DNA from 3 places in the Streptomyces sp. NPDC050546 genome. Region 1 is predicted to be linked to each of the others. Evidence: riboswitches for the same ligand, from Rfam matches in the RefSeq annotation. Region 1 holds a riboswitch; each other region holds the start of a gene.
The links. Region 1 has a riboswitch for cobalamin ahead of ACIBK5_RS16350 (cobalamin biosynthesis protein). Riboswitches for the same ligand answer to the same signal wherever they lie in the genome.

Region 2: another riboswitch for cobalamin. It lies ahead of ACIBK5_RS30260 (ribonucleoside-diphosphate reductase subunit alpha); the one in region 1 lies ahead of ACIBK5_RS16350 (cobalamin biosynthesis protein).
Region 3: another riboswitch for cobalamin. It lies ahead of ACIBK5_RS35205 ((2Fe-2S) ferredoxin domain-containing protein); the one in region 1 lies ahead of ACIBK5_RS16350 (cobalamin biosynthesis protein).

What each region holds. Positions count from the first base shown of each region.
Region 1 is NZ_JBITGX010000006.1:55,866-65,807, forward strand. It holds gene abc-f (ribosomal protection-like ABC-F family protein) at 1-122, opposite strand, end outside; gene ACIBK5_RS16315 (VOC family protein) at 331-744, shown strand; gene ACIBK5_RS16320 (hypothetical protein) at 741-2,141, opposite strand; gene ACIBK5_RS16325 (alpha/beta hydrolase) at 2,344-3,471, opposite strand; gene ACIBK5_RS16330 (class II aldolase/adducin family protein) at 3,914-4,645, opposite strand; gene ACIBK5_RS16335 (lysozyme) at 4,844-5,596, shown strand; gene ACIBK5_RS16340 (anion permease) at 5,741-6,988, shown strand; gene ACIBK5_RS16345 (hypothetical protein) at 7,024-7,245, shown strand; cobalamin riboswitch at 7,392-7,532, shown strand; gene ACIBK5_RS16350 (cobalamin biosynthesis protein) at 7,633-8,574, shown strand; gene ACIBK5_RS16355 (cobyric acid synthase) at 8,571-9,942, shown strand, end outside.
Region 2 is NZ_JBITGX010000013.1:210,325-220,266, reverse strand. It holds gene ACIBK5_RS30265 (ribonucleotide-diphosphate reductase subunit beta) at 1-890, opposite strand, end outside; gene ACIBK5_RS30260 (ribonucleoside-diphosphate reductase subunit alpha) at 947-3,322, opposite strand; cobalamin riboswitch at 3,445-3,588, opposite strand; gene ACIBK5_RS30255 (ATP-binding protein) at 3,780-7,373, shown strand; gene mctP (monocarboxylate uptake permease MctP) at 7,442-9,070, opposite strand; gene ACIBK5_RS30245 (DUF3311 domain-containing protein) at 9,067-9,321, opposite strand; gene ACIBK5_RS30240 (GntR family transcriptional regulator) at 9,459-9,942, opposite strand, start outside.
Region 3 is NZ_JBITGX010000018.1:97,967-107,908, forward strand. It holds gene ACIBK5_RS35180 (MFS transporter) at 1-433, opposite strand, end outside; gene ACIBK5_RS35185 (ATP-grasp domain-containing protein) at 456-1,682, opposite strand; gene ACIBK5_RS35190 (cysteine synthase family protein) at 1,679-2,701, opposite strand; gene ACIBK5_RS35195 (hypothetical protein) at 2,698-3,555, opposite strand; cobalamin riboswitch at 3,609-3,755, opposite strand; gene ACIBK5_RS35200 (ferric reductase-like transmembrane domain-containing protein) at 3,842-4,816, shown strand; cobalamin riboswitch at 4,868-5,105, shown strand; gene ACIBK5_RS35205 ((2Fe-2S) ferredoxin domain-containing protein) at 5,168-5,539, shown strand; gene ACIBK5_RS35210 (universal stress protein) at 5,567-5,986, opposite strand; gene ACIBK5_RS35215 (APC family permease) at 5,989-7,488, opposite strand; gene ACIBK5_RS35220 (iron ABC transporter permease) at 7,570-9,645, opposite strand; gene ACIBK5_RS35225 (ABC transporter substrate-binding protein) at 9,691-9,942, opposite strand, start outside.

The sequences.
Region 1 (9,942 bases):
GTCTTCCCTGCGCCGTTGCGGCCGACCAGGCCGATGCGGTCGCCCTTGGCGACACGGAAGGTGGCGTTTTCGATGAGGACGCGGGCACCGGCGCGCAGCTCGATACCGGAGGCGGAGATCACGGACAGACTCCAGGGCGGATACGGGGGCGGGATGGACGAATCAGGGGGTGCCGCGCGTAGCGCGCCGTTGGAAGGGCGGTGGCGGGCGACGGGCGGGCGTTCCCGCCGTCTAATGCGCGAGGAGAATGGCCATGGGGGACAGTCTAACGGGGACGTGCAAGCACTTTTTGACCGAGTCAGGCAGCGGGACAACGAGGAAGTGATCGCCATGGCAGGCTCGTCCGGCGGACGTCCGAGCATTTACCCGACGCTGCTCTATACGGACGCGAAAGCGGCGATCCAGCAGCTCACGGAGGCCTTCGGTTTCACCGAGCTCTCGGTGTACGAGGGCGAGGACGGTTCGGTGATGCACGCCGAGCTGACGCAGGGCAACGGCGCGGTGATGGTCGGTAGCAAGGGCCGCGGCGGCCTGTTCGACGCGGCCATGAAGGAGACGGGCACCACGGGGGTGTACGTCGTGGTGGACGACGTGGACGCACACCACCGCCGCGCCGTGGACCACGGCGTGGAGATCCTGATGCCCCCGACGGACCAGGACTACGGCTCGCGGGACTACATGGCCCGGGACCTCGAGGGCAATGTGTGGAGCTTCGGGACGTACACGCCCGAGATAACCCTCTAACTGCCGCCCGTGTGCACCTGGAAGGCGGCCCGGCGTACGGCCTTGGCCAGGGCCGGGTCGGGGTGTGCGGCGGCGAGGGCGACCAGGACCTGCACGGTGCGCGGGTGCCCGACGGCGCGTACCTCGTCCAGGAGCATCGGGATGGTGGGCTGGATCGCTGATTCCAGGTGCCGGACGAGCAGCGGGGCTTCACCGTGGTCGGCGACGGCGGCCGCGGTGTCCACCCACAGCCAGGTCGCCTCCTGACGGGTGAGGACCTCGTGGGCGTCCTCCGGGTCGGCGCCGTCGTGCTCGGCCAGCCACAGCAGTGCGTACGGCCTGAGCGTCGGCTCGGCGACCACGCCCCGGACGTCGGGCTCGGCGGGGGCTCCGACCACGCGCAGTGCCTCGAAGGCGAGGCCGCGCAGCAGGGCGTCCTCGCCGCGGGCCGCGCCGAGGAGCTCGGTGACGGCGCTGCCGACGGGGCGGGCGGCGAGCCAGGCGCGGTACTCGGCACGGGCCGCGTTCGGGCGCAGCTGGGCGCAGCCGCGGAGCATGTCGTCGGCGGCCTGCTCGATGTTCCCGGCGGGGCTCTGCGCGGCGACGCAGATCTGCTCCAGCTTGACCCAGACGGCCCAGCTGCCGAGCGGGGTGAGCGTGGCCTGGCCCTCGCCGTAGGTGAGGGCGCCGACGGAGGCGAGGGCGCGCAGGGCCCAGTCGAGGAGAGGGGCGAGCGGGGCGTCGGTGGGCTCCGGCTCGGCCACCGGCTCGGGCTGGGGGCCGTAGGGGATCTCGCAGCGTTCGGTGCGCAGCTCGGTGACGCGCTGCTCCAGGAGGTCGAGGAGCTGCTCCACGGGGACGGGGCCGGCGGACAGCTGCAGGAAGGAGAGCGCCTGCGGCATGGCCGAGACGACCTCGGCGACGGCGGCGGCCTCGCGCTCCTCGGGCTCCGGGTGGGCGAGCGACCAGGCGTCGAAAAGGGCGACCCAGCCGCGCAGTACGGCGCTGTCGTCGCGGTTCCAGGCGCGCAGCCGCCAGCCGGGGCGGGCGCTGTCGCCGTGCACCTCGATGAGGCCGGCGAGGCGGGCGGTGTCCCAGTCGGCCCTGACCTGAGCCGGGGTCAGGCCGAGGTCGCGGGCGGCCCGTTCGGCGGTCGCGTCGGAGAGGGTGGCCTTGCCGTCGGCGGTGGCGCTGTCCCCGCCGGGGCCGAGCGCGGCGTCGGCCCAGCGCGCGACGCGGGCCGCGTCGGCCAGACCTGAGCGCGCCATTCTGGCCAGCTCCGCCGGTGCCGGGGTGCCCTCCGGGGGGCGCGGTGCGGGTCGGCGCGAGCGCCGCTGGTTCATCGCTCTGGGGGCGGCGGCCAGGGGTCGCGGGCGGACGAGTCGAAGCCTGGAGTCGCGCGGGATACGGGACGTCACGGGTGCAGTCTTCCGGTTGACGGTCCGAAAACCCAAACGGAATGTCACGGCGGGCGACGGGGATGGCCAACGCACCGGTTCCTGAGAGTGGTCGAGGGCGGGAACAAGCCAGTCGTACGACGCTAAACGGAATCATCGCGACCGGTCGGTGCGGAGCGGGGCGGGACATGGTCGCGACGGGGCGCGGGGGCGAGGGACGGGGTCACATGAGGGGCGTCAGGAAGCGGCGCAGGGCCTCCTCGTAGGCCTGCGGGTCGGCGTTCCACATCGCTCCGTGGGGCGCGTTGCCGACGGTGTAGAGGGCGACCATGTCGGGGCGCGCGTCGGCGAGGTGGCGGGAGAACCGCCAGGGAGCCACCATGTCGTCCGGGCCGTGGAAGACGAGCGCCGGGATGTGGAGCCCGTCGAACGGGGTCGGGCCCGCGACGCCGTCGTCGTACAGGCCGGTGCGGCCCTGGGCGGCGCGGACCGCGAGGGGCAGCAGCGCGCCCGGGGTGCGGCGGGCCGCGGCGAGGGCGCGCAGGGTGGTCTGCCAGCTGAGCACCGGGGAGTCCAGGACCAGCCCCGAGACGCGGTCGCGCAGCCCCGAGTGCGCGGCGGCGCGCAGGGCCATGGTGGCGCCGGTGGACCAGCCGTGCAGGACGACCTGCCGGGCGCCGTGGCGCACGGCGTAGCGGATCGCCGCGTCGAGGTCGCGCCACTCGGTCTCGCCGAGGTGGTTCAGGCCGTCGGGCCTGCGGGGTGCGCCCAGGTCGCCGCGGTAGGCGAGGGCGAGCACCGGGAAGCGGCTGCGGTGCAGGAACTCCATGACGTTCATGGCCAGTTCCCGTGTGGCGCCCAGGCCGTGCACGGCGATCACCCAGGTGTCCCGTGCGCCGGGCACGAACCAGGCGGGCAGGGCGCCGAGTTCGCCGTGGATGTCGACGTCGGCGTGTTCGAGGCCGAGGGCGGCGCTGGGGTTGCCGACGTACACGTTCGCGGTGAGCCAGGCCTTGTCGCCGGCCTTCAGGGTGCCGTGCGTGACGCTCTCCAGGCGGCGTACGACGGTGTCGGCGGTGTGCGGGGCGGTGTCCAGTACGGGGCCGACCACCGCGTGGGAGCCGTCGCCGGAGAGGCCGTAGCGGCCGGGCCGCAGGGCGGCCAGGTCCCGGGTGAGGGTGATCTGCCCGGCGGCGGTGCCGTGCACGGTGAGCCGGGGTTCGGTGGGCAGTGGCCTGCCGGGAGGCGCCTTGAGCGCGGCGTCGCTGGCGAACCGGCCGGCGGCCACGGCGGCCGCACCGGCCCCGATCACGGCGGTGGCGGCAGCGGCCGCCGCTCTGACAGTGCGCACGGCTCCAGTGTCCCGTCGGACCGGGCGAGGGACCAGTGGGCGGGGGCGGTGGGGTGACGAGCGGCGGGGTGGGGGCGGCTGCGGGGGCGGTGGTGGCTGTCGGGGTGTTGCGGCGGAGGCATCATCACGGGCATCGGTGATCGCGTTGCGCCTGACGCCGGGTGGGGGTCGGGGCCGCGCCGGGGGGTGTCCGTCCTCGGATTGGCGCGATGGACTTGCGAACCGGCTCACTGTCCGTTGACGCGCCAACCACTGCGGGCGGACACCCCCCGACACGTCCCCTTGCGTACGTCGGCGGGTGCGGGCCGGGTGGCCGGAGGAGCGGTGGCCGCGGCCTTGGGCCGGGATGCCGGTAACCCACGGAGCGATGGCCACGCTCGTGGCGGGACGCCGGTGGTCGGGGGGTGTGGGGGGCGGGGGGCAGTGGGGCCGGGAGGGCGGGTCAGCCGCGCTGGCCGTAGTCGCGCAGCCGGTTCTGTACCTCTGTCAGTTGTTCCGTGGACAGCAGGCTCGGGGACAGGCCCGGGACCGATGTGGCGGTCAGCCACAGCCGGCACATCCATTCCAGCTGGGCGGTCCGGTCGTAGGCCTGGTCCAGTGACGCGCCGTAGGTGATCGTGCCGTGGTTCTGGAGGAGGCAGCCGGAGCGGTCGGCGAGGGCGCGGAGCATGTTCTCGGCCAACTCGTCGCTGCCGTACGTCGCATACGGGGCAACTCGGACGGGTCCGCCGAGCGCGGCGGCCATGTAGTGGATCAGCGGGAGCTCGCTCACGAGGGTCGAGACGGCCGTCGCGTGCACGGCATGGGTGTGGACGACGGCGCGGGCGCCGGTCGTGCGGTAGACGGCGAGATGCATGGGCAGCTCGCTGGTCGGGACGAGCGTGCCGAGGACCCGCCGGCCGTCGAGGTCGACCCCGGTGACGTCGTCCGGCGCCAGCCGGTCGTAGGGCACGCCCGACGGCGTGACCAGGACGGTGTCCCCGACGCGCACCGAGACGTTGCCGGACGTTCCGACGACGAGCCCGTCGCCGACCGTCCGGCGGGCCGTCGCGACGAGGTCCTCCCAGGCGCGCGCCTCCTCGGGGCGCACACCCTTCCGCCGCGACTCCCCCGCATCCTGTCCGCCGCCTCGGACGTCCCCCGTGCCCCGCTCGTCGCCTCGCTCCTCAGCCATGCGGCGATCCTGCCAGGCAGCCCTTCAACGCGCCGCTGGGCGGGGGCACTTTAGGCCGGAAACCGAGCATGCGTAAGGGCGCATACCCGCACAAACTCGCCATGGATCTCTCTTGGCCGGAGATCATCGGACATTCAACAGCCCTCCAGTACTCTCTGGGGGATTTGCCGTGCACGTCGCCATTCCGGGGGGAATCACATGGCCCGTGACCACATATCGACCCGCCGCCGCGGCCGCTTACTGGCGGTCTCCGCCGCGGCACTCGCGCTGGGAGGGACCTCGCTCGCGGAGTTCCCGGCCACGGCGGCGAGCCGCCCGAAGGGGCACGACGTCTCGTCCCACCAGAAGAACGTCGACTGGCGGAGCGCGAAGGCGAAGGGCGCCAGATTCGTCTACGTCAAGGCGACCGAGTCCACCACCTACCGCAACCCCTACTTCAGCCGGCAGTACAACGGCTCACGCGCGGCGGGCCTCGTCCGCGGCGCCTACCACTTCGCGCTGCCGAACAGGTCGTCGGGCCGGGCGCAGGCGGCCCACTTCGTACGCAACGGCGGCAGTTGGAGCGCGGACGGCTGGACGCTGCCGCCGGCGCTCGACATCGAGTACAACCCGTACGACAAGAAGCACAAGTGCTACGGCCTGAGCAAGGCCGGGATGGTCAACTGGATCAAGTCGTTCAGCGACGAGATCAAGCGGCTCACCGGCCGCCGCCCGGTGATCTACACGACCACCCACTGGTGGAACACGTGCACGGGCAACAGCCGTGCGTTCGCCGCGCATCACCCCCTGTGGGTCGCCCGCTACAACGCGGCGAGCGCGGGACCCCTGCCGGCCGGCTGGTCCTCCTGGACCTTCTGGCAGTACGACAACGGCGACGGCACCCTCCCGGGTGATCAGAATCTCTTCGGCGGGTCACTCGATCGACTGAAACAGTTCGCCAGGGGCACATGATCGTTGGGGCGCAAGGGCCGTCGCACCAGGGCGGAATGACGGACCCCTGTTGCGGACACCCCTGCGCCCCTCCCAGTTCATCTTCCGTTCACTCGGGTTACCTACGTTCGTCCCGCCAACGACGCCGAACGATTGCCTGGGTAAATGGAAAGCTTCTCGCTGATCCTCGCGATTGTGGTGGTAACCGCACTTGCGTTCGATTTCACGAACGGTTTCCACGACACCGCGAACGCGATGGCCACGACCATTTCCACGGGCGCCATGAGACCGAAGATCGCGGTGGCCATGTCCGCGGTGCTCAACCTGGTCGGCGCCTTCCTGTCCGTCGAAGTCGCGAACACGATCTCCAAAGGCCTCGTCGACGAGGCCGGCATCCGTCCCGAGGTCATCTTCGCCGCCCTGGTCGGCGCGATCCTCTGGAACCTGCTGACCTGGCTCGTCGGTCTGCCGTCCAGTTCGTCGCACGCCCTGATGGGCGGCCTGATCGGCGCCACGATCGCCTCGGCGGGCGTCGGCGCGGTGCACGGTGACGTCCTGGTCACCAAGGTGCTGATCCCGGCGGTCGCCGCCCCGCTGGTCGCGGGCATCGCCGCACTGCTCGCCACGCGGTTGACGTACTCCCTCGGCAAGAAGGCCGACGGCGACGCCTCCAAGAAGGGCTACCGGGCCGGCCAGATCGCCTCCGCGGGCCTGGTCTCGCTGGCCCACGGCACCAACGACGCCCAGAAGACGATGGGTGTCATCACCCTGGCCCTGGTCGCCGGCGGCGCCGTCGCCCCCGACTCCGACCCGCCCATGTGGGTCATCCTCTCGGCGGGTATCGCCATCGCGCTCGGCACCTACCTCGGCGGCTGGCGCATCATCCGCACCATGGGCAAGGGCCTGACCGACCTCCAGCCGCAGCAGGGCTTCGCCGCCCAGACCAGCGCGGCGACGGTCATCCTGGCCTCCTCGCACCTCGGCTTCTCCCTCTCCACCACCCACTCCGTGTCCGGCGCGGTGATGGGCGCGGGGCTCGGCCGCAAGGGCGGCGTGGTCCGCTGGTCGACGGCGACGCGGATGTTCGTCGCCTGGGGTCTGACGCTGCCGGCGGCGGCCCTGGTGGGCGCGCTCGCCGAGTACGTGACCGGCTTCGGGAACTGGGGCACGGCGGTCGTGGCGGTCTTCCTGGTCGCCTCCAGCGCGGTGATCTGGAAGCTGTCGCGCCGCGAGGTCGTCGACCACACCAACGTCAACGAGGTCGACGAGGAGCCGGCCGGTGTCGTGACCACCGCGATCGCCGCGGTGACGCCGCCTCCGGCGGGCCCGTCCGAGGAACTGGCCGCCACCATCCCGGCCCAGGCCCAGCCCTCTGCCGACCGGAAGCCCTCCACCACGACCACCTCGGTCTGATCCCGCCCACCCGGTGACAAGGAAGAATCTCTGAGATGAAGATCGACTGGGCGACCCTCGGCTCCGTCTTCGGCGTCAGCCTCGTGGCCACCGTGATCCTCGTCGGCCTGTTCACCCTCGGCATCACGGGCCTGTCGCGCCGTGAGCGGGCGGTGGCGGCGGGCGGGTCCGCGGGGCTCGCGGTGACGGGGGCGTACGCGTGCTTCGCGGCGTGCGCGGCGGCTGTGGGGTACGGGATCTATCTGATCGTGGCCTGACCACGATCGTCCGTCACCGGGCGGCACGGGGCTTCGGTCCCGGGCCGCCCGGTCGCCGTGTGCGGGGCAGCCGTCGGCACCCCCTGCGAGGCGGGCGGTGTGGGCTTGTCCACACTCTCCTCTCGCAGGTCAACGGCAAGTTGACGGCTGTTCGCGGCCGTGGTGGACTGCCGGGGCCAATACGGCGGCAGGAGAGGAAGCCGGTGGAAGTCCGGCGCGGTCCCGCCACTGTCACCGGGGTAACAACCCCCCGGGAGCCAGGAACTCTCACCGCCGGTCTCGTCGAACCAGGGCGTGGACACCCTGAGTGAGGACATATCGCCATGCTCGGCTGCCGATCGAGGGTCAGTACTCCACCGTTGTCCGCCGCCAAGGCCGGCTGAGCCCATGGGTGCCGGTCGCGTCCACGCGTACGGTGCCGCCGTCGGTCTGATCGGTGATCTGCTGCTCGGAGATCCTCGCCGGGGGCATCCGGTCGCCGCGTTCGGGCGGGCCGCGGGTGCGGTGGAGCGGGTGTTGTGGCGGGACCACCGGGGATGGGGCGCGCTGCACACCGTGGTGTGCGCGGGCGGGGCCGTCGCGCTGGGGGCCGTCGCCGCGCGTGCGGTGCGCAGGTCCGCCCCCGCGTCGATCGGACTGACCGCTGTCGCCACCTGGGCCGTCGTCGGGGGGACTTCGCTCGCGCGGGAGGCGCAGGTCATCGGACGCGCCCTGGAGGCCGGGGACGTCGAAGCGGCCCGTGCGCGGCTGCCGCATCTGTGCGGACGGGATCCACAGGCACTCGACGCCGACGGGATCGCCCGGGCCGTCGTCGAGTCCGTCGCGGAGAACACCTCCGACGCCGTCGTGGGGGCGCTCGTGTGGGGGGCCGTGGGCGGCGTGCCCGGGCTTCTCGGGTTCCGGGCCGTCAACACCCTCGACGCCATGGTCGGGCACAAGTCGGCCCGGTACCGGCGCTACGGGTGGGCCTCCGCGCGGCTGGACGATGTCGCGGGGTGGCCCGGGGCCCGGCTGACCGCCGTGCTCGCGGCCGTGGCCGGGGGCGATCCACGGGGAGCCGTGGCGGCCTGGCGTGCCGATGCCGCCAAGCATCCGAGTCCCAACGCCGGGCCCGTGGAGGCCTCGTTCGCGGGGACGCTCGGGGTGCGGCTCGGCGGGACCCTGTCCTACGGCGGGCGGGTCGAGCACCGGCCCGTACTCAACGGCGCGGGGCGCGGCGTCACGACCCGGGACATCGAACGGGCCGCACGGCTGTCCAGGCGTGTCGGCTGGCTCGCGCTCGGCGTCTGTGCCGCCGCGCGCCACATCGTGAAGGGGCGTACGTCATGACGGGCGGGGGGCTTCTCGTCGCCGGTACCACCTCCGACGCCGGCAAGAGCGTCGTGACCGCCGGGATCTGCCGGTGGCTGGTGCGGCGGGGCGTCAAGGTCGCGCCGTTCAAGGCGCAGAACATGTCGCTGAACTCGTTCGTGACGCGGGAGGGCGCCGAGATCGGGCGGGCGCAGGCCATGCAGGCGCAGGCGTGCCGTGTGGAGCCGACCGCGCTGATGAATCCCGTGCTGCTCAAGCCCGGCGGCGAGCAGAGCAGTCAGGTCGTGCTGCTGGGCAAGCCGGTCGGGGAGATGAGTGCGCGCGGGTACCACGGCGGGCGGCAGCAGCGGCTGCTCGGGACCGTGCTCGACTGCCTTGAGCAACTGCGGGGCACGTATGACGCGGTGATCTGTGAGGGGGCCGGTTCTCCCGCCGAGATCAATCTGCGACGGACGGACATCGTCAACATGGGGATCGCCCGGGGCGCCGGGCTCCCCGTGCTCGTCGTCGGCGACATCGACCGGGGCGGGGTCTTCGCCTCGTTCTTCGGGACCGTAGCCCTGCTGTCCCGCGAGGACCAGGACTGTGTCGCCGGGTTCCTAGTGAACAAGTTCCGCGGGGACGTCTCCCTGCTGGAGCCGGGGCTCGACATGCTCCACGGCCTCACCGGGCGGCAGACGTACGGCGTTCTGCCCTTCCGGCACGGGCTCGGGATCGACGAGGAGGACGGGCTGCGCGTCTCCCTGCGGGGGACGGTCCGCGAGTCCGTCGTCGCCCCGCCGGTCGGCGAGGACGTGCTGCGCGTCGCCGTCTGCGCGGTCCCGCTCATGTCCAACTTCACGGATGTCGACGCGCTGGCCGCCGAACCCGGTGTCGTCGTGCGGTTCGTGGACCGGCCGGAGGAACTCGCCGACGCCGACCTCGTCGTCGTGCCGGGGACCCGCGGGACCGTCCGTGCCCTGGAGTGGCTAAGGGAGCGCGGGCTGGCCGACGCGCTGGCGCGCAGGGCCGCCGAGCAGCGGCCCGTCCTCGGCATCTGCGGCGGCTTCCAGATCCTCGGCGAGCACATCGAGGACGACGTCGAGAGCCGCAGGGGCCAGGTCGACGGGCTCGGGGTCCTGCCCGTGCGGGTGCGGTTCGCCCGCGAGAAGACCCTCACCCGGCCGACGGGCGAGGCCCTCGGGGAGCACGTCGAGGGCTACGAGATCCACCACGGCGTCGCCGACGTCACCGGCGGCGACACGTTCATCTCTGATGACAAAGGACGCGGCCTGGACGGTTGCCGGGTCGGCCAGACCTGGGGCACGCACTGGCACGGCTCGCTGGAGTCGGACGGATTCCGGCGTGCCTTCCTGCGCGAGGTGGCGGACGCCGCCGGACGCCGCT
Region 2 (9,942 bases), on a different contig from region 1:
GGGTTCTCGGAGCCGTACACCGGAGCGAAACCGAGGCGGGTCAGCCGCTGGTCCGCCACGCACTCCAGGTACTGCCGCATCGACTCGGTGTTCATGCCCGGGAGGCCGTCACCGCACAGGTCGCGCGCGAACTGCAGCTCGGCCTCGACGGCCTCCCGCAGCATGTCCGTCACCTGCTGCTCGAGCTGGTCGTCGAACAGCTCCGGCTCCTCCTTGCGGACGGTGTCGACCACGTCGAAGGCGAAGGACATGTGCATCGTCTCGTCCCGGAACACCCAGTTGGTGCCGGTGGCCAGGCCGTGCAGCAGGCCCCGGCTGCGGAACCAGTAGACGTAGGCGAAGGCACCGTAGAAGAACAGGCCCTCGATGCACGCGGCGAAGCAGATCAGGTTTAGCAGGAACTTGCGGCGGTCCGCCTTGGACTCCAGGCGGTCCAGCTTGTCGACCGAGTCGATCCACTTGAAGCAGAACTCGGCCTTCTCGCGGATCGACGGGATGCTCTCCACGGCGTCGAACGCGGCCGCGCGGTCCTCCGGGTCGGGGAGGTAGGTGTCGAGCAGCGTCAAGTAGAACTGGACGTGCACGGCCTCCTCGAAGAGCTGCCGGCTCAGATACAGCCGCGCCTCGGGGGAGTTGATGTGCTTGTACAGCGTCAGCACCAGGTTGTTCGCGACGATCGAGTCGCCCGTGGCGAAGAAGGCGACCAGTCGGCCGATCAGGTGCTGCTCCTCCGGGGACAGCTTGGCGAGGTCGGCGACGTCCGAGTGGAGGTCGACCTCCTCCACGGTCCAGGTGTTCTTGATGGCGTCCCGGTAGCGCTCGTAGAAGTCCGGGTAGCGCATGGGGCGGAGAGTCAGCTCGAAGCCGGGGTCGAGAAGGTTCTGGGTCATAACAGCCGGCGCGGAGCGCCGTCCTCCAGGGGTGGTGGTCGGGTGGCGGGTGGGAATTACTGGCAGGCCTCGCAGGACTCGGGGTTTTCCAGGGAGCAGGCGACCGCGTCGGGGTCGGCTGTCTGCTGCACGGGGATGGTCTTCTCAGGCTGCGCCTGGGACTGTGCCGCGCGGGCGATGCGGGTCGCCGGGCGCGAACGCAGGTAGTACGTCGTCTTCAGCCCGGCCTTCCAGGCGTACGCGTACATCGAGGAGAGCTTGCCGATGGTCGGCGTCTCCAGGAAGAGGTTCAGGGACTGGGACTGGTCCAGGAACGGTGTCCTGGCCGCCGCCATGTCGATCAGACCGCGCTGCGGGACCTCCCACGCCGTGCGGTAGAGCGCCCGTACGTCCGCGGGGATCCAGGCGAACTCCTGCACCGAGCCGTTCGCCTCGCGCAGCGCCTCCCGGCTGCGGGCGTCCCACACGCCGAGCCGCTTCAGCTCGTCCACCAGGTAGGAGTTGACCTGGAGGAACTCGCCCGACAGCGTCTCGCGCTTGAACAGGTTGGACACCTGCGGCTCGATGCACTCGTACACGCCCGCGATGGAGGCGATGGTGGCCGTGGGTGCGATGGCGAGGAGCAGGGAGTTGCGCATGCCGGTCGTGGCGACGCGCTCGCGCAGGGCCGCCCAGCGCTCGGGCCAGGTCAGCTCCACGTCGTAGTGGTCCGGGTGCAGCACGCCCCTGGCCGTACGGGTCTTCTCCCAGGCCGGCAGCGGGCCGTTGCGCTCGGCCAGATCGGTGGAGGCCTCGTACGAGGCGAGCATGATGCGCTCGGCGATACGGGTGGAGAGCGCCTTGGCCTCGGGCGAGTCGAAGGGCAGGCGCAGCTTGAAGAAGACGTCCTGCAGGCCCATGGCCCCGAGGCCGACCGGACGCCAGCGGGCGTTGGAGCGGCCCGCCTGCTCGGTCGGGTAGAAGTTGATGTCCACGACCCGGTCGAGGAACGTGACGGCCGTACGGACGGTCTCGTCCAGGCGCTCCCAGTCGAGGTCGCCGGTCGATGTGTCGACAAAGGAACCCAGGTTGACCGACCCCAGGTTGCAGACCGCCGTCTCCCCGTCGTCGGTGACCTCCAGGATCTCCGTGCAGAGGTTGGAGGAGTGCACGACGTGGCCCGGCTCGGCCGTCTGGTTGGCGGTGCGGTTGGCGGCGTCCTTGAAGGTCATCCAGCCGTTGCCGGTCTGCGCGAGGGCACGCATCATGCGGCCGTACAGCTCACGGGCGGGCAGGGTCTTCCTCGCCAGGCCCTTCGCCTCGGCCGCCCGGTACGCGGCGTCGAACTCCTCGCCGTACAGGTCGACCAGCTCGGGCACGTCCGAGGGGGAGAACAGCGACCACTGCCTGTCGGCGTTCACCCGCCGCATGAACTCGTCCGGCACCCAGTGCGCCAGGTTCAGGTTGTGCGTACGGCGGGCGTCCTCGCCGGTGTTGTCGCGCAGCTCCAGGAACTCCTCGATGTCGGAGTGCCAGGTCTCCAGATAGACCGCGGCCGCGCCCTTGCGGCGACCGCCCTGGTTCACGGCGGCGACCGAGGCGTCGAGGGTCTTCAGGAACGGGACGATGCCGTTGGAGTGGCCGTTGGTGCCGCGGATCAGCGAACCGCGCGCACGGATACGGGAGTACGAGAGGCCGATGCCGCCCGCGTGCTTCGACAGCCGCGCCACCTGGTGGTACCGGTCGTAGATCGAGTCCAGCTCGTCCTTGGGGGAGTCGAGGAGGTAGCAGGACGACATCTGGGGGTGCCGGGTGCCGGAGTTGAAGAGGGTGGGGGAGGAGGGGAGGTAGTCGAGGCGGCTCATGAGCCCGTAGAGCGCGGCGACCTCGTCGACGGCCTGTGCCGTGTCGTCCTCGGCGAGGCCGGCGGCGACGCGCAGCATGAAGTGCTGGGGCGTCTCGACGACCTTGCGGGTGATCGGGTGGCGGAGCAGGTAGCGGCTGTGCAGCGTCCGCAGGCCGAAGTAGCCGAAGCGGTCGTCGGCGGCCCGGTCGATCAGCGCGTCGAGCCGGGCGGCGTGGACGCGCACGAACTCGGCGGTCCGGTCGGCGATCAGCCCCTCACGGTGGCCGACCGCGACGGACTCGGTGAAGGACGTGACGCCCTGGGAGGCGGCCTCTTCGCGGATGCCGATCGTCAGCAGGCGCGCGGCCAGCCGGGAGTAGGCGGGGTCCTCGGAGATGAGGCCGGCGGCCGACTCCGTCGCGAGCTCGCGCAGCTCCGTCTCGTCCGCCCGCGCGGACCGGCCGCGCAGCGCGGCGGCGGCGACCCGGCCGGGGTCGGCGTCGGGGAGATCGGCGGTCAGCTCGGTCAGGGTCCGCAGCAGCGCGGCACCGGGACCGTCGTGCTCTTTCTCGGAAGCTGAGACCGGTTCGGCTGGCGCGATGGTCACGTGGGGCTCTCCCTCGCTCGGCAAGGGGCCTCGCGCAGGGCAGGGGGCAGCACACGAGCGCACACGGCGTCGCGTCCACCGGCCCATTCCACGAGGCCCGGACGTCAGGGCACCCCGGCCGGACGGCCGGGTGCGCTGTCGGCAGGTCCTCGGACTGACGCTTGTGCATGAAACATGCACAAGTACACCGTTGCGGGACAGTTCCGGATTCGCACCGGATTCCCCTGCGGCGGCAGCGAGCACGAGCATACATCTTGTGCTGGGTTCGGGTGACGCCCCCAGATGTTGTGTCGCGCTGGTGTCGGAGCGTCAGCTGACAGGTGAGAAGAGTGATGCCCTGCCGGCGTTTCCCCATCGGGTTGCGGGGCATGCCGGGAGTGCTTCCATGGAAGTAGGTGCCGACGTCCGCGGGTCCTCCGTACTGGGAATCAGATCGCCCTCGGAGGGAGTACTCACCATGACGAGGGTCGTCCGTCGCACACCTGGCAAGGCGCGGCCGCACAACGCGCCGATGGCCACCCTGGATCTGCGACGGGCGGCGAGATGGACCAGCCGCGTCGTCGTCGGCTACTGGCACAGCCTGACCATCCGTCTCGAGGCCCGCCGCGGCACCACCCGGCCCAGGAAGTGGCGCAGGTGGTTCTCCTACACCAACGTGCTCCGGATGGTCTGGGCGGTCGGCGCCCTCGTGGTCTTCGGCTGGATCGGGGCCGGCGTGCACATGCTGGTCACCGACGAGAAGACCACGGTCGAGAGATGGCAGCAGGACCCTGGACTCGACGCCTTGGTCCGCTTCGTCGGTCCGGCCCTCACCGCTTCGGTCGCCGCCGCGCTCTTCCTGTTCTGGTGGTACAGCTGGAACAAACGGCGCTACCTCGTGAAGGCGCGCAAGGACCCGCACAAGCTCGTGCTCACGGCCGGGCAGGACTCCACCGAGATCGTGGGTCGCGAGGAGCTCGCGCAGGTCATCGCCCAACGGCTGAGGGAGCGCGGCACCCGTCGGCCCTATCTGCTCGTGGGCGGTGTCGGCACGGGGAAGACCGCCGTCCTGGTGCGGCTCACCGAACTACTGGCCCAGCAGCGTGCCGTGCCCGTGCCGATCCGGCTGCGGGACGCCGACGGCGGGACCGAGCTGAACTTCGAGCGCATGGCCAGGCAGCGTTTCGCCGAGGTGGCGCCGCAGGGCATTCTGGCCCGCACCAAGATCGAGCGGGTGTGGCAGCAACTGCTCGCCGACGACAAGCTGGTCGTCATCGCCGACGGACTGGAGGAGGCTCTTCTCGACGGCGGCCTTCAGCAGAACCGGGACAACATCATCCGCTGTGCCATCGAACGCGCCTATGAGGAGCGGCTCCCGGTGGTCATCGCTTCCCGGCCACACAGTCCCCTGGACACCACGCCCGCCGCGATCGTGGAGCTGGAACCGCTGAGCGAGGAGGAGGCGCTGCAATTCGTCAAAGCCTCCGTACCGGAGACGGACGAGCGTCGCGTGGACTGGATCGTGGAGACGGCGGAGGTGACCGAATCGCCCGTCTATCTGCAGATCGCGCGTGAACTGCACCGGCACGGTGCACTGGAACGTGACCGTCCGACCGATGACCCGAAGCGTCTGAACACACGCAGCCGGGACCGGAGCACGCTCCGGTTGTGGCTGCTGGACACCTGGGGCCGTGCCCTGCTCGAAGGCCGGCTGCGCGAGGACGTCGCGCTCGCCCCGCACGAGCGCCGCGACACCCTCGAGGTGGTCTCCGCACTGGCCTGTGTGGGACTGCTCCAGGACAAGCTGGAGGTGGACTGCGCCGAGCTGCTCGGCCCGGAGGGCCACCCCGGTGGACGTCTGTGGGTCAGGGTGCCCGGCACCGACCAGTACGGCACCAACGGGAACGCCTTCTCCGAGTGGCACCGGGAACAGATCTGGGCAGCGCTCTGCGCCAGGCTCGGCGACCAGGAGGGGAGGCGGCTGCACAGAGGGAACATGGCGCAGTGCCACGCGGTCCTCGCCCGTCTGGTGGGCAACGCGGACAAGCTCGGGCTGTTGGAGAGCTCCGAGATGAAGGCGCGCTTCCCGCACAGCATCCTGCAGGCCTACTTCGGTTTCCGGCTGCTGAGCCACCTGGAGGAGGCCGATGCCGGCGAGCTGATCGAGCAGGTGCTGCGGCCGCCCGGCCCCGGTCGTGAGCTGCTGGTCGCGGTCGTGTTCATGTCCCGCGGGCGGGTGGGGAGACGCCCTCCCCGAGTCGGCGGCGCCGGGGCCGGATTCCAGGAGGGGAAGGACGAGCCGTCGCACAGGGGCCCCGTGCGTGGGCGCGCCCTGTCCGAGCGGCTCTGCGCGGCCGCGCAGCACCGACCGGACGACCCGAAGACCCTCGACCTCTACGCGGCTGCCCTCGAAGTCGAGAGTGTGGAAGCCGACCCAGGGCGTCTGGGCGACATCGTCGAGAGGGTGGCGGCCGATTGGTCGGGCATCCAGGGCGATCAGCGCACTCTCGAGGATGCGAAGCTGAGGCTGCTCAAGCAACTGGGCGCGGCGTCGCGGGAGGCCTCGAAGAAGATCGACACCACGGCGATGTACGAGAAGATCTTCGAGATAGGCATCGCTGAGCCCTCGTACTCCATCCGCCTGGCCGTCGCCCAGGAGTTCGGCAGCGGCGGCAACGAGGCGTTCGCCGTGATCCGTGAGCGGGTCGGTCTCAACAGTGACCCCATAGGGGAGTACAACGCCAAGATCCTCGACATGAAAGCCCGGAACACGAGGGAATTCGAAGCGTGGACCTCAAGAATGGGGGAGGCCAGATCCGCCCGCGCGTCCTCGCCCGCCGCGTCCTTCGAGGCCATCGACCGGCTGCAGACCGAGCGAGAGGAACTCAACCAGCGGTACGAGAACCAACGGGTCGAACTGCTGCGTGAGTTCGTGATGCGGGCCTGGATGCTGCCCATGCTGCTGGGGTCGGTCGACGACTCCCACCGCGGTGAGGCCCGGGAGCGCCTCACCAAATGGCTGCTCCACCTCGACCCGGCCCACACGGACGGCGCCCCCGACATGCCGCTCGCCCTGGAGGCCGCGCTGGCCCAGGGCTTCAAGTACGCGGCCAACCGGCGCCAACGCCATCCGAACACCGATCCCGGCAGAAGCGTCGACCTGATCCGGCAGGCGGAGACCGTACTGCAGCAGACCCGGTGCTGGTACTCGCAGCTCAGCCTGCTCCAGGCGCTGTGCCTGTGGAAACTCCCGGACCGGTTCAGCCACCACGACCGGGACAGCGACACCACGGCAGGGCCGGGCGACGATCACCACGGGTCGCGCGAGCCGCTCCTGACGATCGGTGGTTCCACCGCCGTACAGACCGTGCGGCGCTGGCTGGCGATGGCCGGCACGGTGAACGCACCACCCGGCCCGCCCGGTGCGAACGGCGACTCACCGCGGCGGCTGCTGCACCCGTTCGTCGCCGAGGCGGGCGATCTGGTGGCCCTCGCCCTGGAGACCGGACAGCCCGAGCGCTTCCTCTGGATCGACGAGAAGGGCGTCGCCGACAACATCGGTTCCCGTACGGACCACTCCGGCGCCTACCGCAAGCACAACCTGTGGATCCCGCCCTCGGTCGGCTGGAGCACCCTCGACGGGAGGGCCCAACGGCTCGTCGCCGACGTGCTGGTGATGCTGAACCTCGTCGAACGGGACGGAAAACCCGACGAGGTCGAGGAGCGGATGGCCCGCGCGGAGCAGTCCGGCATGCCTCTCCCACCGTGCCTGTGCACGAACCGCGAGCCGCTGCGGCCCGGCGCACGGGTCGGTACCGCGAACCCGCCCGCACCCGGCGCCACATGCCTGCCCGACTGCAAGTTCCAGCTCTGCCCGTACCCTCCCCACGACTCCGTGCCCCGGGGAGAGATCCGGGAGCCGTTCTGCCGCCAGCAGCAGGCCCTGCTGCCCGGACGGCTGCGCCGCTGGTTCCCCAGGCTGTTGCGCCGGAAGACGCCACCTTGGGTGAGCATGCGCGTCCGCGAGCTGGACCGCTTCTGGCATGCGATGGCCGCACGCACCCGCGACTAGCCAGGGCGGCGGACGGATACGCCGACGGGCCGCCGGGTGGTCTCCCGACGGCCCGTCCTGCGCTGGGATCAGTGCGAGGAGCCCGCCGTGGCCGGCGGCAGCTCCACCTGTACCCCGGGGTCGCCCGCGTCCGCCGTGTAGTCCTCCGGCTTGGTCTCGTCGATGCCGTCGGGGGCCTTGAGGGCCTTCAGGGCGAAGGTGAGGACCACCGTCACCACCACGTTCAGGACGAACGCCGTGAGACCGATGTAGCCGATCTCGCCGATGCCGGGGATCTCCTTCGAGGAGCCGCCGAAGTGCTTCTGGGTCGGCGAGGCGACCCCGTACGCGGCGGCCGTCCCGTAGATCATGCCGACCGCCCAGCCCGCGAGCAGCGCCCACCGGTGGAACCAGCGGGTGAACAGGCCGCCGACCAGGGCAGGGAAGGTCTGCAGGATCCAGATGCCGCCGAGCAGCTGGAAGTTGATGGCGACGGTCTTGTCCATGGTGAGGACGAAGGCCAGCGCGCCCACCTTCACCAGCAGGGAGACCAGCTTGGAGACCTTGGTCTCCTGCTCCGGCGTGGCGTCCGGCTTGAGGAAGTCCTTGTAGATGTTGCGGGTGAAGAGGTTCGCGGCCGCGATGGACATGATGGCCGCCGGCACGAGCGCGCCGATGCCGATCGCCGCGAACGCCACGCCCGCGAACCAGTCCGGGAACATCGTCTCGAACAGCTGCGGGATCGCCAGCTGCCCGTTCTGCACCTTGATCCCGGCCGCGATCGCCATGAAGCCGAGCAGCGCAAGCAGGCCCAGCATCAGCGAGTACAGCGGCAGGATCGTGGTGTTGCGGCGGATCACCTCACGGCTGCGCGAGGACAGCGTCGCCGTGATCGAGTGCGGGTACATGAACAGCGCGAGCGCCGAGCCGAGCGCCAGCGTGGCGTACGTCCACTGCCCCGCCTCCGGCGGCACCAGCGCACCGCGTGCCGCCCCCGTCGCCGGGTTGGTCTGGCTGTACGCGTCGCCCGCCTTGGCGAAGATCTCGTCGAAGCCGCCCAGCTTGATCGGGATGTAGATGATCGCCACCGCGATGACGATGTAGATCAGGGTGTCCTTGACGAAGGCGATCAGCGCCGGGGCACGCAGGCCCGAGGAGTACGTGTAGGCCGCCAGCACGCCGAACGCGATCAGCAGCGGCAGGTCCTTGATGAACCAGTTGGTGTCCTCGCCGCCGCCGACGCCCATCACGTCCAGCACGGCCTGGATGCCGACGAGCTGGAGCGCGATGTACGGCATGGTCGCGAGGATGCCGGTGACGGCCACGGCCAGCGACAGGCCCTTGGAGCCGAAGCGGCCGCGCACGAAGTCGGACGTCGTCACATACCCGTGCTTGTGGGAGACCGACCACAGGCGGGGGAGGAAGGTGAAGATCAGCGGATAGACCAGGATCGTGTACGGCACCGCGAAGAAGCCGGCCGCGCCCGCCGCGTAGATCGCCGCCGGTACGGCCACGAAGGTGTACGCCGTGTACAGGTCGCCGCCGAGCAGGAACCACGTGACCCAGGTGCCGAACGACCGGCCGCCCAGGCCCCACTCGTCGAGGCTGTTCTCGTTCTCGGCCTTGCGCCACCGTGAGGCCAGGAAGCCCATGACCGTGACGAGCAGGAAGAAGAAGATGAAGACGGCGAGTGCGACGCCGTTCACGCCGTCCTTCACCGCGCACCTTCCTTACGGGCGCGCTGGTCACGCTGCCACAGCTTGTACGCGGTCATCGTCAGCGCGGTGGAGATGAGCACCCACGCCATCTGGTACCAGTAGAAGAACGGGATGCCGATGAAGGCCGGGTCGGTCTTGGCGTACGAGCCGACCCACAGCATGGCCACGAAGGGCGCTACGAGGCAGAGGGCGATGACGACACGCATCGGCGTCACCACCGGACCTCTACTGGCTTCTGGGGCTTGCGACATCGAGCGGCTCCGTCCCCTCAGTGATCACCTGTGTAATGCGCAGGCAATCTAGGTCAGGGTGCGGCGGGAACGGAACCCCTCGTCCGCAATGCGACACCCAATAGAAACCGGGCGTCACCAGCGGTCCACCGCGTGCGCTACTCGACAGGCCGCTTCAGCCGGGCCACGAACTTGTACCGGTCCCCCCGGTACACCGACCGCACCCACTCCACCGGCTGCCCCTCCCGGTCCAGCGAGTGCCGGGACAGCATCAGCATCGGCAGGCCGACGTCCGTGCCGAGCAGACCGGCCTCGCGCGGGGTGGCCAGCGAGGTCTCGATGGTCTCCTCGGCCTCCGCGAGATGGACGTCGTAGACCTCGGCGAGCGCGGTGTACAGGGACGTGTACTTCACCAGGGACCGGCGCAGCGCGGGGAAGCGCTTGGCGGACAGATGGGTGGTCTCGATGGCCATCGGCTCGCCGTTGGCCATGCGCAGCCGCTCGATGCGCAGGACGCGTCCGCCGGGCGCGATGTCGAGCAGGCCGGCGAGGCGGTCGTCGGCGGTGATGTAGCCGATGTCCAGCAGCTGCGAGGTGGGTTCCAGGCCCTGGGCGCGCATGTCCTCGGTGTACGAGGTCAGT
Region 3 (9,942 bases), on a different contig from region 1:
TGCCCGCGTTGAGCGCCGCGTTGCCCGCCGACAGGAACGCCGGCCGGCGCTCCTCGTCCACCCCGTGCACCAGGTACGCCTTGTTGGCGGGCAGGTACAGGGCGGCGCCGCAGCACGTCAGCACCAGCGCGGCGACCGCCAGGGGCGGCCGGCGCAGGGCCAGCAGGAGGCCGACGAATCCGGCCGTCCGTATGGCGAGGGCCCACAGCATCGTGCGGCGCAGCCCGATCCGGTCCGCGAGCGCCCCGCCGACGACTCCGCCGGAGAACTGCACCAGCGAGGCCACGGCCAGCACCACACCGACCGTGCCGAGCCCCATCCCGAGCCGCTCGTGCAGGAACACCGACATGAACGGCAGCACCATGAAGCTGCCGAGCGGGATCAGGAACGAGCTGAGCAGCAGGAAGCGCAGCGGGCCGCTGAGCGGGAACAACCCGGCGCTCCGCCCGGGCCGTTCACCCACCGGAGGGCTCGGTGAGCACGCGCAGGGCGTTGGCGGCCGCGACCGCCCGGTGCGTGGCCAGTTCCGCCGTCTCCGCCTCGGCGTAGACGATGCCGGCGTAGCCACGGCTGTCGGCCAAGTGCTCGATGGTGTCGCCGACTTGGCGGACGGGATACCAGGCCGGTGACCCGGGCAGGTCCGCCAGCCGGTCGAGTCCGGCGACTCCCGTGAACACTCCGGGCTCGGCCGGATATCCCAGGACGAAGGCCACGGCCGGACCGCCGGGCAGCGCCGTGTCCATCAGCCGGGGCCGGCGGCCGAGCGCGGCCTCGATCATCGCCTCGTACACATTGACGCCGAGCGCCCGGCACAGGCCCTCACCGACCAGCGCGCCCCCGATCCGGGGGTTGACCTCCACCACCTCGGGACCGTCGCGGGTCAGCACGAACTCCACATGCGCGAAACGGTCGGTGTAGCCGATGGCGGCGAGCACCTCGTCGAGCCACCGTTCCAGCGACGCCTCGTGTGCCTCCGGGAAGGCGACGGGGAAGGCCGTGATCTCCTCGCGGAAGCGGGGCTCCGCCGACATGAGCCTGCTGGACACACCGAGGAGCCGCGTACGCCCCGCCCAGGTGAGGGTCTCGGCGCTGTACACCGGCCCGCCGAAGTACGGCTCCGCGAACAGCCGCCCCTTCAAGGGCTGTTCCGCCGCATCCCGCAGGGACCTATCCAGCTCCCTCTCGTCGCGCACCAGCCAGACGTTCTGGCTTCCGGTGCCCGCCGTGTCCTTGAGGACCGCCGGCAGGCCCACCTCCTTGAGCAGCAGTTCCCGGGCTTCCGCGTCCGGACCCGCGGCCTCGGCGGCCCGGCCGCGGGTGAGACCGGCCTCGTGCAGCCGGTTGCGGACGGCCGCCTTGTCCCGGGTGAACCGCAGGACCCCGGGATCGAGCCCCGGCAGGGCGAAACGGTCGGCGAGGTCCGCTCCGGCCAGGGTCCAGGTGTCGGTGGAACTGATCAGGCCCCGCAACTCCGGCGTACGCTCCAGCAGTTCCGCCACCCGCTCCACGTCGAAGGTGTCGATCTCCACGACGTCCAGGGCGCCGGCGGGCAGCCGGTCCAGTTCGTAGGCGTAGTAGGCCGGGTCGCGGGTCAGGAGCAGCAGCCGCTCGCCGAGCCGGTCGGCGGCGCGTACCAGGTGCCCGAGCCCGAACGTCAGCGACTCCAGACAGACGACCGTCATGCCGCCCGCTCCTTCCAGTGGGCGGGGCAGGCCGTGCGCCGCCACGTCATTCTCGACCAGGGCATGCTCATCTCCTCCGGGTCGCGGACCTCGACGGGCTTCAGCGAGGCGGGGTCCAGGGCCTCCGGGTACCGGGCGAAGACGCGCTCCACATAGCGGTGTCCGGTGTCGGCGCCGATCACCAGGTGCAGCCGGTCGGGGTGGCGGCGGGCCTCGTACATCGCGGCCAGATACCCGGCACCGGTGGACAGCCCGGCGAAGACGGCGTGTTCGCGCAGCAGGCTGACCGCGCCGGACATGGCGTGTGTGAAGTCCATCCAGTGCACGGTGTCGTAGAGGTGGTGGCGGACGTTGTCGAAGACGATCGACGACCCGATGCCCGCGATGATCGCCTCGGGGTCGTGATGGTCCTGGCTGCCGAAGGTGACGCTGCCGAACGGCTGCACGCCGACCAGCCGCACCGACGGCTCCGTCTCCCTGAGACGCTCCACGAGGCCGCCCGTCGAGGCGCCGGAGCCCACCCCGCCGACGACGGTCAGCGGGGTTCCGGGAAACGCCTCGGCTATCCGGTCGGCGACCTCGTGGTAGCCGAGGCAGTGGATGTCGTCGTGGTACTGGCGCATCCAGTGGCAGTCGGGGCGCTCGGCGAGGATCTCGCGCACCCGCCGGACCCGTAACTCCTGGTCGAGCTTGAGGTTCCGGGACGGTTCGACCTGCTCGACACTCGCGCCGAGGATCTCCAGCTGGGCGCGGGTGGTGGCGTCGACGGTGGTGGACGCCACGATGTGGCACCGCATGCCGTGGCGGTGACAGGCCAGCGCGAGGGCGTAGGCGTAGATGCCGCTGGAGCTGTCGATCAGGGTCTGGCCCGGCCGGACCGTACCCCGGTCGAGTAATCGGCGCACGGCGGCGAGCGCCGAGTAGATCTTCATCGACTCGAACCGGAGCAGCACGAGCTGGTCGGTGAGCCGGACCAGGTCGGGAACCTTCAGGGCGTCGGCGATATGGGGGTGGATCACCCGTAGCCTCCTTGGGCGAAAGTGCACTGGTGGCCGAGCGAGCGGAAGAACGCGGACAGTTCGGATCTGACGCGGGAGTCCGGGCGGCGGACGAAGAGATAGCCGGTCAGACAGCCCGTGTGCGCGACGAAGACACCGTCGGCACCGAACCGCTCCCGGTGGCCCAGCACCCGGTCGAACGTCGTCTTGGGCAGCACCTCCTGGGACAGCACGGCACTGGTGGTCGCCGCCCGCGCCACGGCGGCCGCGTCGCCGCAGGCGAAGCCCTTCAGCAGGTCGGTCAGGCACCGCTCGTACTCCTCGCCGCGGCGCCGGTAGTGCGCGAGGAGCAGCGAGGTCACGGCGGCGGTGTCCACCGTGCCCGGCTCGATCACATAGGCGGTGTGGAAGCCGATGTCCGTGCCCAGCCGCCGCACCACCCGGTGCCGGCCGCTCAGATGCAGCGCGAACTCGTCGAGGAAGACGCTGTCCGACCGTTCGATCGCCGCCAGGACGCCGAGCACCACGTCGGTGTCGCAGGGCAGCGAGAAGATCCCCGACAGACAGCGCAGGGTCGCCACGATGTCCGCCGTCGAGCTGGCCATCCCGACGCCCACCCGCAGATCGGAGTGCGCGGTCCAGCTTCCCGGCGGCAGGGACGACAGGCCGTGGTGTTCCAGGAAGAGCCGGGCCGCCGTCAGGGACTTCTCCCCGAGCGGAAGGGGCCGCGCCGCCCCTGGCGTGAAGTGCACCCAGGAGTGGCGTTCCACGGGGAACGACACCACCGCGATGTCCGGATCGGGGCCCGCCCGCAGCGGCCCCTGGTACAGCTCGCCGAGCGTGCCGTGACAGACACCGGACACGACACCACTCACGTGCTTTCCTCCGTCCGCCGACCCAGTCCTCGAGGTCACCGTGCACAGCCCGCGTGACGCGCGGGCGCGGTGGCAGGTCTTCGGACTCGTGGGCCGGCGTGCGCTCCCACTCACCGCTGCGGGACAGTCCCGGATTCCCACCGGGTTCCCCTGCGACTGCGCGCCTCAGCGTAGGGAGGGCCACAGGGGATGGAAAGGGTGCCTCCGGGGCCCCGACGGGTACCGGCCGTCCCTCTGGCCGGATTGCCTCTCGGTAACCCATCTCCCCTCGGTGAGACTGTGCTCGATGCTGGTGAACCCGAGGTCCGACGAGAACGGGACGACCGTCCCGAGACCCGGCGCCGAGCGCGTCGCCCTGCGCGGAGATCTCCGCTCCGCGCTGCCCGACGCCGGTGCGGCGGTCGTGGTCACGGCAGCGGTGTTCGCGCTGCTGTGGGCGCGCATGGAGTCGGGCACCTCCGACACGGTCGCGGTCATGCCGTTCATGGACGATCCCGGCACCTACTGGATGTACCTGCTGAGCCAGGCGTTCGGCTGGTCGGGCCTGTTGTGGGCGTGGGGCACGGTCATGCTGGGGCTGCTGCTGTCGGGGCCGGGCCCCGGCCGGCTGCCGGTCTCCCGGCAGGTCCTGGAACGCTGGCACCGCACCACCAGCCTGACCACGATGGCCCTGATGTTCGCGCACGCCCTGATGTTCGCGGCGGAACTCGTTCGCTACGAGGCGCAGTTGGGGTGGGCCGAGCGGCTGTGGGCCGGCTTCGCGGACACCTTCGTGCCCGGCTGGTACGACTCCGGGACCGGCCGCATCGCCATCCCCCTCGGCCAGGGCGCCCTGTACCTGGCGATCCCCCTGGGCCTGCTCTTCTACGTCCGGCACCGCATCGGCGCGAACACCTGGCGCCGCCTGCACCGGTCCGTGATCGTCGTGTACGTCCTCAGCGTCTGGCACACCCTGCTCTACGGCACCAACGTCTGGTACGGCGAGTGGCCGCGCACCGTGCTGTGGCTGCTGCAACTGCCCGTCGCCGCCCTGCTGGTGCTGCGCCTGCTGCGGCCGGCCCGGCGGTCCGAACGCCTGGCCGCGCCCGGTGCGCGCACGGGCGTGACCTGGCCGGCCTGGACGGCACGGGCGGTGGGACGGATCGCCGCCGGGGCCGTCGTCGTAGGGCTCCTCGCCGTGGTGGCCTCCGGCCGGGACGGTGGCCGCGAACGCCCGGCCGAACCGCCGGCTACGCAGCCGCACGCCCACGAGACGGACTGAGGCCGCGCACCGGCCGCATGCGAGGATGATCGGCGAACAAGGCGACGGCGGAACGAGGAAGCCGGTGTTAATCCGGCGCGGTCCCGCCACTGTGACCGGCCCTAGGGGGCTTCTGATGGATCTCCGCGGCGTCGCGACGCCCGGCACGCACTCTCGCCGCACCGGCCAAAAGGCCTAGTAGCTCCGCTACGAGGCCTTCCGCCCGGCACGCCGAGAGCACGCACCGAACGCCGCTCCTTCTTCCGCGGAGATCCATCAGAAGCCCCCTACGCCGGGAGCCAGGAGACTCACGCGGTCGCCTCCTCGACGAACCACCGGGGCGGATCTCCCCGGAGAGAGGACAGGTGCGGCATGTCCGCAACCCCGGCCGGAGGGGTTCCGTGCCGCGTCGTCGTCTGCCGGGACTGCTGCTGCGGCACCGGCAAGGTGACCGGCGTCGACCACACGGCACAGACCGAGCGGCTGCGCGAGGCGGCGCCCGTGCGGGTCTCCGAGTGCCTCGACGTCTGCGACCAGGCCAACGTCATCGTCGTACAGCCGTCCGCCGCGGGGCGTGCCGCCGGGGCCCGGCCGGTGTGGCTCGGGCTGGTCAACGACCCGGCCGCGACCGAGGACATCGTCTCCTGGGTCCGCGAGGGCGGCCCCGGTATCGCCCCCCTGCCCGACATCCTCGGCCTGTACGCCTTCAGCCCGCTCGCGAAACGCCGCGCGGGCAGTTCCTGACCCGGGCGCTGCGCAGGGCCGGAGGCCTCAGGACTCGTCGGCCGGCACGCACAGCACGGGGACGTTCGAGAGGTGCAGCAGCTTGTGGGGGGTCGAGCCCAGCAGGGCCCCGCGCACCGGGCTCTCGCCCCATGTGCCCACCACGATCACCCTGGCGTCATGGCGTGCCGCGGCGTCGATCAGCGCCTGTGCGGGCCGCTCGTCGATGAGTTCGACCGTGCTGGGCACGCCGGCCTCGTCGGCGACGCGGACGGCATGACCGAGCACGGTGCTCCCGGCCTCGCGGACGGCCTTCTGATGGGCGCCGTACTCCTCGCCCGTGACGCCGGGTGCCGCGGCGCCGTAGACGATCACCAGGGGTTCGCCGTACGCGGCCGCCACCTCGATCGCGACCCGCAGCGCGCGCAGGGCGCCCGGGGACTCGTCGTAGCCGAGGACCACCGACATCTTCAGGACTCCTTGCCGTGGACGAGATCGGGGTCGACCGTGCTCGGGCGCTCCGACCAGAACGCGGGGGCCGTCAGCCGCCAGACGACCATGATGATCACGCCCGCGACGGCGACGCCGATACCGATGACGAGCGGCGGGCCGAGCCCGAACCAGGAGCTGCCGCTGTAGGAGTTGGCCGGGTCGGCCATGTCCTGGACCGACTCCACCAGCAGCCACGCCAGCAGCCCGGCGCCGATCAGCGGGCCGAGGCCGATCAGGAGGAAGTCCCGGACGCTCCTGGTCAGCTCGCGTCGGTAGTAGACGGCGCAGGCGAGGCCGGTGAGCGCGTAGTAGAACGCGATCAGCAGGGACAGCGCCGTCAGGGAGTCGAAGAGGGCGTTCTCGCTGGCGTGGTAGAGGACGAGGTACCAGACGATGGCGATGCCGGCGACCCACCAGGTGCTCACGTCCGGGGTGCGGAACCGGGGGTTGATGTGCCCGAAGTGCTTCGGCAGGGCGTACCGGCGGGCCATGGACAGTCCGGTGCGGGACGCCGGGATGATCGTCGTCTGCGTGGACGCCAGCGCCGACGTCGAGACCGCCAGCAGTACGACCCAGTCCCAGCCGCCCATCGCCTCTTCGGCGAGCAGCGCGAAGATGAACTCCTCCTCGGCGGCGTTCTCGGCGAGGTAGGCCGTTCCGGCGTAGGCGACGACCGCGAAGGCGACAGCGAGGTAGGTCACCAGCAGCAGCACCGTCGACCAGATGGCCGCCTTGCCGGGCGCGGTGGCCGAGTCCTCCACCTCCTCGGTGAGGTTGACCGCCGACTCCCAGCCCCAGTAGATGAAGACGCCCAGCAGCAGGGCGCCGGTCAGCGACGCCCCGCCGGCCCCGAAGGGGTCGAGCCAGCTGAACTCGGGTTCGATGGATTCGAGGGTGCCGGTGTCGGCGTAGACGCGGTACAGCGCCACCACGGCGAAGGCGAGCAGGCAGACGACCTGCGCCAGGATGAGGACGTTCTGCACCTTGGCCGACACCTCGGTGCCGATCACACAGATGGCCGTCATCACCACGATGAGCAGCACGGTGAGCAACTGGCGCACGACGTCGTTGTCCGCCCAGCTGTCCAGGCCCACGGCGAGCAGGAAGAAGGTCACGGCGACATCCGCCAGCGACCCGACGACCAGGACGCCCGTCATCGCGATGGCCCAGCCGCCGAGCCAGCCCGCCCACGGTCCCATGGCCCTGGTGACCCAGGAGAAGGTCGTGCCGCAGTCCTGGTCGACCTTGTTGAGGTAGTAGAACGCCGACGCGATCAGCAGCATCGGCACGAACGAGGCGATCATCACCCCGGGGGCGTAGATGCCCACCAGGGCGACGATCGGGCCGATGACCGCCGCGACCGAGTACGCCGGTGAGGTCGCGTTGAGCCCGATGACCAGCGCGTCGAGGAACCCGATCGCATTGGGCTTCAGGCTCGCGGACGGTGGCGGGCCCGCGTCCGCAATGTCCTTGGCCATGCTCCCTCACTCCCGTTGTGCGTGGATCCATACAACAGGCAGGCGTGAGGCATTTTTGTGATTGACGGCCTTTTAGATGGTTTATGTCGCTTTACGGCCCCGTACCAGCAGACGCAGGAAGTACGGCGTGCCGATCACCGCCGTCATCAGTCCGGCGCCCAACTGGGCCGGGGCGATGACGGTCCGGCCGAGCAGATCCGCCGTACAGACGAGCGCGGCCCCGAGCAGGACGGCGACCGGCACCACCCGTACATGCCGCCGGCCGACGAGGGCACGCGCCGCGTGCGGCGCCACGAGACCCACGAAGCCGATGGTCCCGGCCGAGGCGACGGCGGTCCCGGCCAGCAGGACGCTCACCACCAGGAAACCGAGCCTGGCCCCGGACAGCCCGAGGCCGAGCAGCCGCGGGGTGTCCTCGTCCAGGGAGACGAGATCCAGCTCGGTGCGCCGCGCGACCGCGACGGCCAGGCCCAGCGCCAGCACGAGCGCGACGGGTACGACGTCCGGCATGGTCCGCCCGTACGTCGAACCGGACAGCCAGGTCAGCGCCTTGGTGGCGTTGAACGGGTCGGTGAGCACGATGAGCAGACTGATCAGGGCCGTGGAGCCGGCGGCCATGCCGATCCCGACGAGGACCAGCCGGTTCTGCCGGTAGCCGCCCCGGGCCGCGAGCCCGAAGACGATGGCGGAGGACAGCGCGGCGCCCCCGAACGCGGCACCCGCGATGCCCCAGGTGCCGGCGGCGGGCACGGTCGTCACCAGCAGCACGGCGCCCAGCGCGGCACCGCCGGAGACGCCCAGAACCCCGGGCTCCGCGAGCGGGTTGCGGGTCACGGCCTGCACGAGCGTGCCGGCCAGGGCGAGCGACGCGCCCGCGCACAGGGCGGCGAGCACCCGCGGCACCCGGGTGTCCAGCACGAAGGAGACGGCCTGACCGGCCCGCCCCTGCGCCCAGTTCGCGACATCGCCGAGCAGGAGTTTGCTGTCGCCGAGCAGGACACCGGCCAGCGTGACACCCACGACCACGGCGGCCAGGACGCCCACCGTGACCAGGAACGCCGTCCGGCTGGGGATGCGCAGCCGGTCCGGCGCGTCGGCGCCCGCCGTGTCCCGCAGTCGCAGGGCGGTCACCACCAGGAACACGGCACCGACCAGGCTGGTGACGATGCCGGTGGGCACGGCGACCGCCCGGTCCGCGGGGACGAGGGCCCGCAGCAGCACGTCCGACCCGAGCACCAGCGCGGCACCGGTGAGCCCGGCCACCGGCAGGGCCGCGCGGGAGCGGACGAAGCCACGGAACCGGCGGGCGAGCGGACGCACCAGGGCGGGGGCGCAGAGCCCGACGTAGCCGATGGGCCCGGCGAGGGTGACGGCCGCCGCCGACAGCAGCGCCGCCAGCACGACCACCGTGACACGGGTGGCGTGGACCGGCACGCCAAGACCGCGCGCCGCGTCGTCCCCGAGGGCGAGCGCGTCGACCCGCCGTGCGACCAGCAGCAGCCCGGCGAGTCCCACCAGGGCGACGGGCAGCATCTGAAGGACGCCGTCGAAGCCGTTCTGGCCGATGCTCCCCTGGTTCCACTGGTAGAGGCCCTCCGTCTGCTGCGGGAACAGCAGGAGCAGCCCCTCCGTCACGGAGTTCAGGCCGAGCGCGAGCGCCGTGCCGGCGAGGACCAGCCGTACGGTGCCCGTGCCGAGCCCGGACAGGGCGAGCACGACGGCCGCCGCCACCAGCCCGCCGGCGAAGGCGACGCCCGAGGAGGCCAGCAGGGGCAGGGAGACGCCGGTCGCGCCGACCAGCCCGAGCGCCAGGTACGAACCGGCGTTCACCGCGAGGGTGTCGGGCGAGGCGAGCACATTGCGGCTGACGGCCTGGAGGACGGCGCCCGCGATGCCGAGGACGACGCCGACCAGGACGCCGGCGGTCATCCGCGGCAGCCGGGAGGCGATGACCACGGACGCGTCGCCCGGATCGGCCTGCCCGGTCAGGGCCTTGAACACCTGCGCCGGTCCGACGGCGGCGGTGCCCTGGGTGATGTCGACGACCGCGAGAGCGGCGACGAGGAGGACGAGCCCGGCCGTCACCGCGGCCGCGCCCGTACGGGACGCGGCCGCCGCAGGGCGGGTGGTGCTGGGGGGTGCTTCGGTGACGGCCATGGCTCCGGTGCTTCTGCTTCGTCCGAGCGGCTGTTTCGCCGGCTGCTACTTCGTCAGCTCGCCGACGAGGGCGTCGATGTACGCCTCCATCGACTGGGGACCGCCGAACATCCAGATGCCGTCGGGCAGCCGGTGCACCTTGTCCGCCTTGACGAACGGCAGGGACGTCCACACGGCGTTCTTCTTCAGCTGGCCGGAGAACGGGTTGCTGGACTTGTCCTCGTCGTTGCCTATGTAGGCGAACCGCACGTCCTTCGGCAGGGCCGTGAGGCCCTCGACGTCGGTGGTACCGAGGCC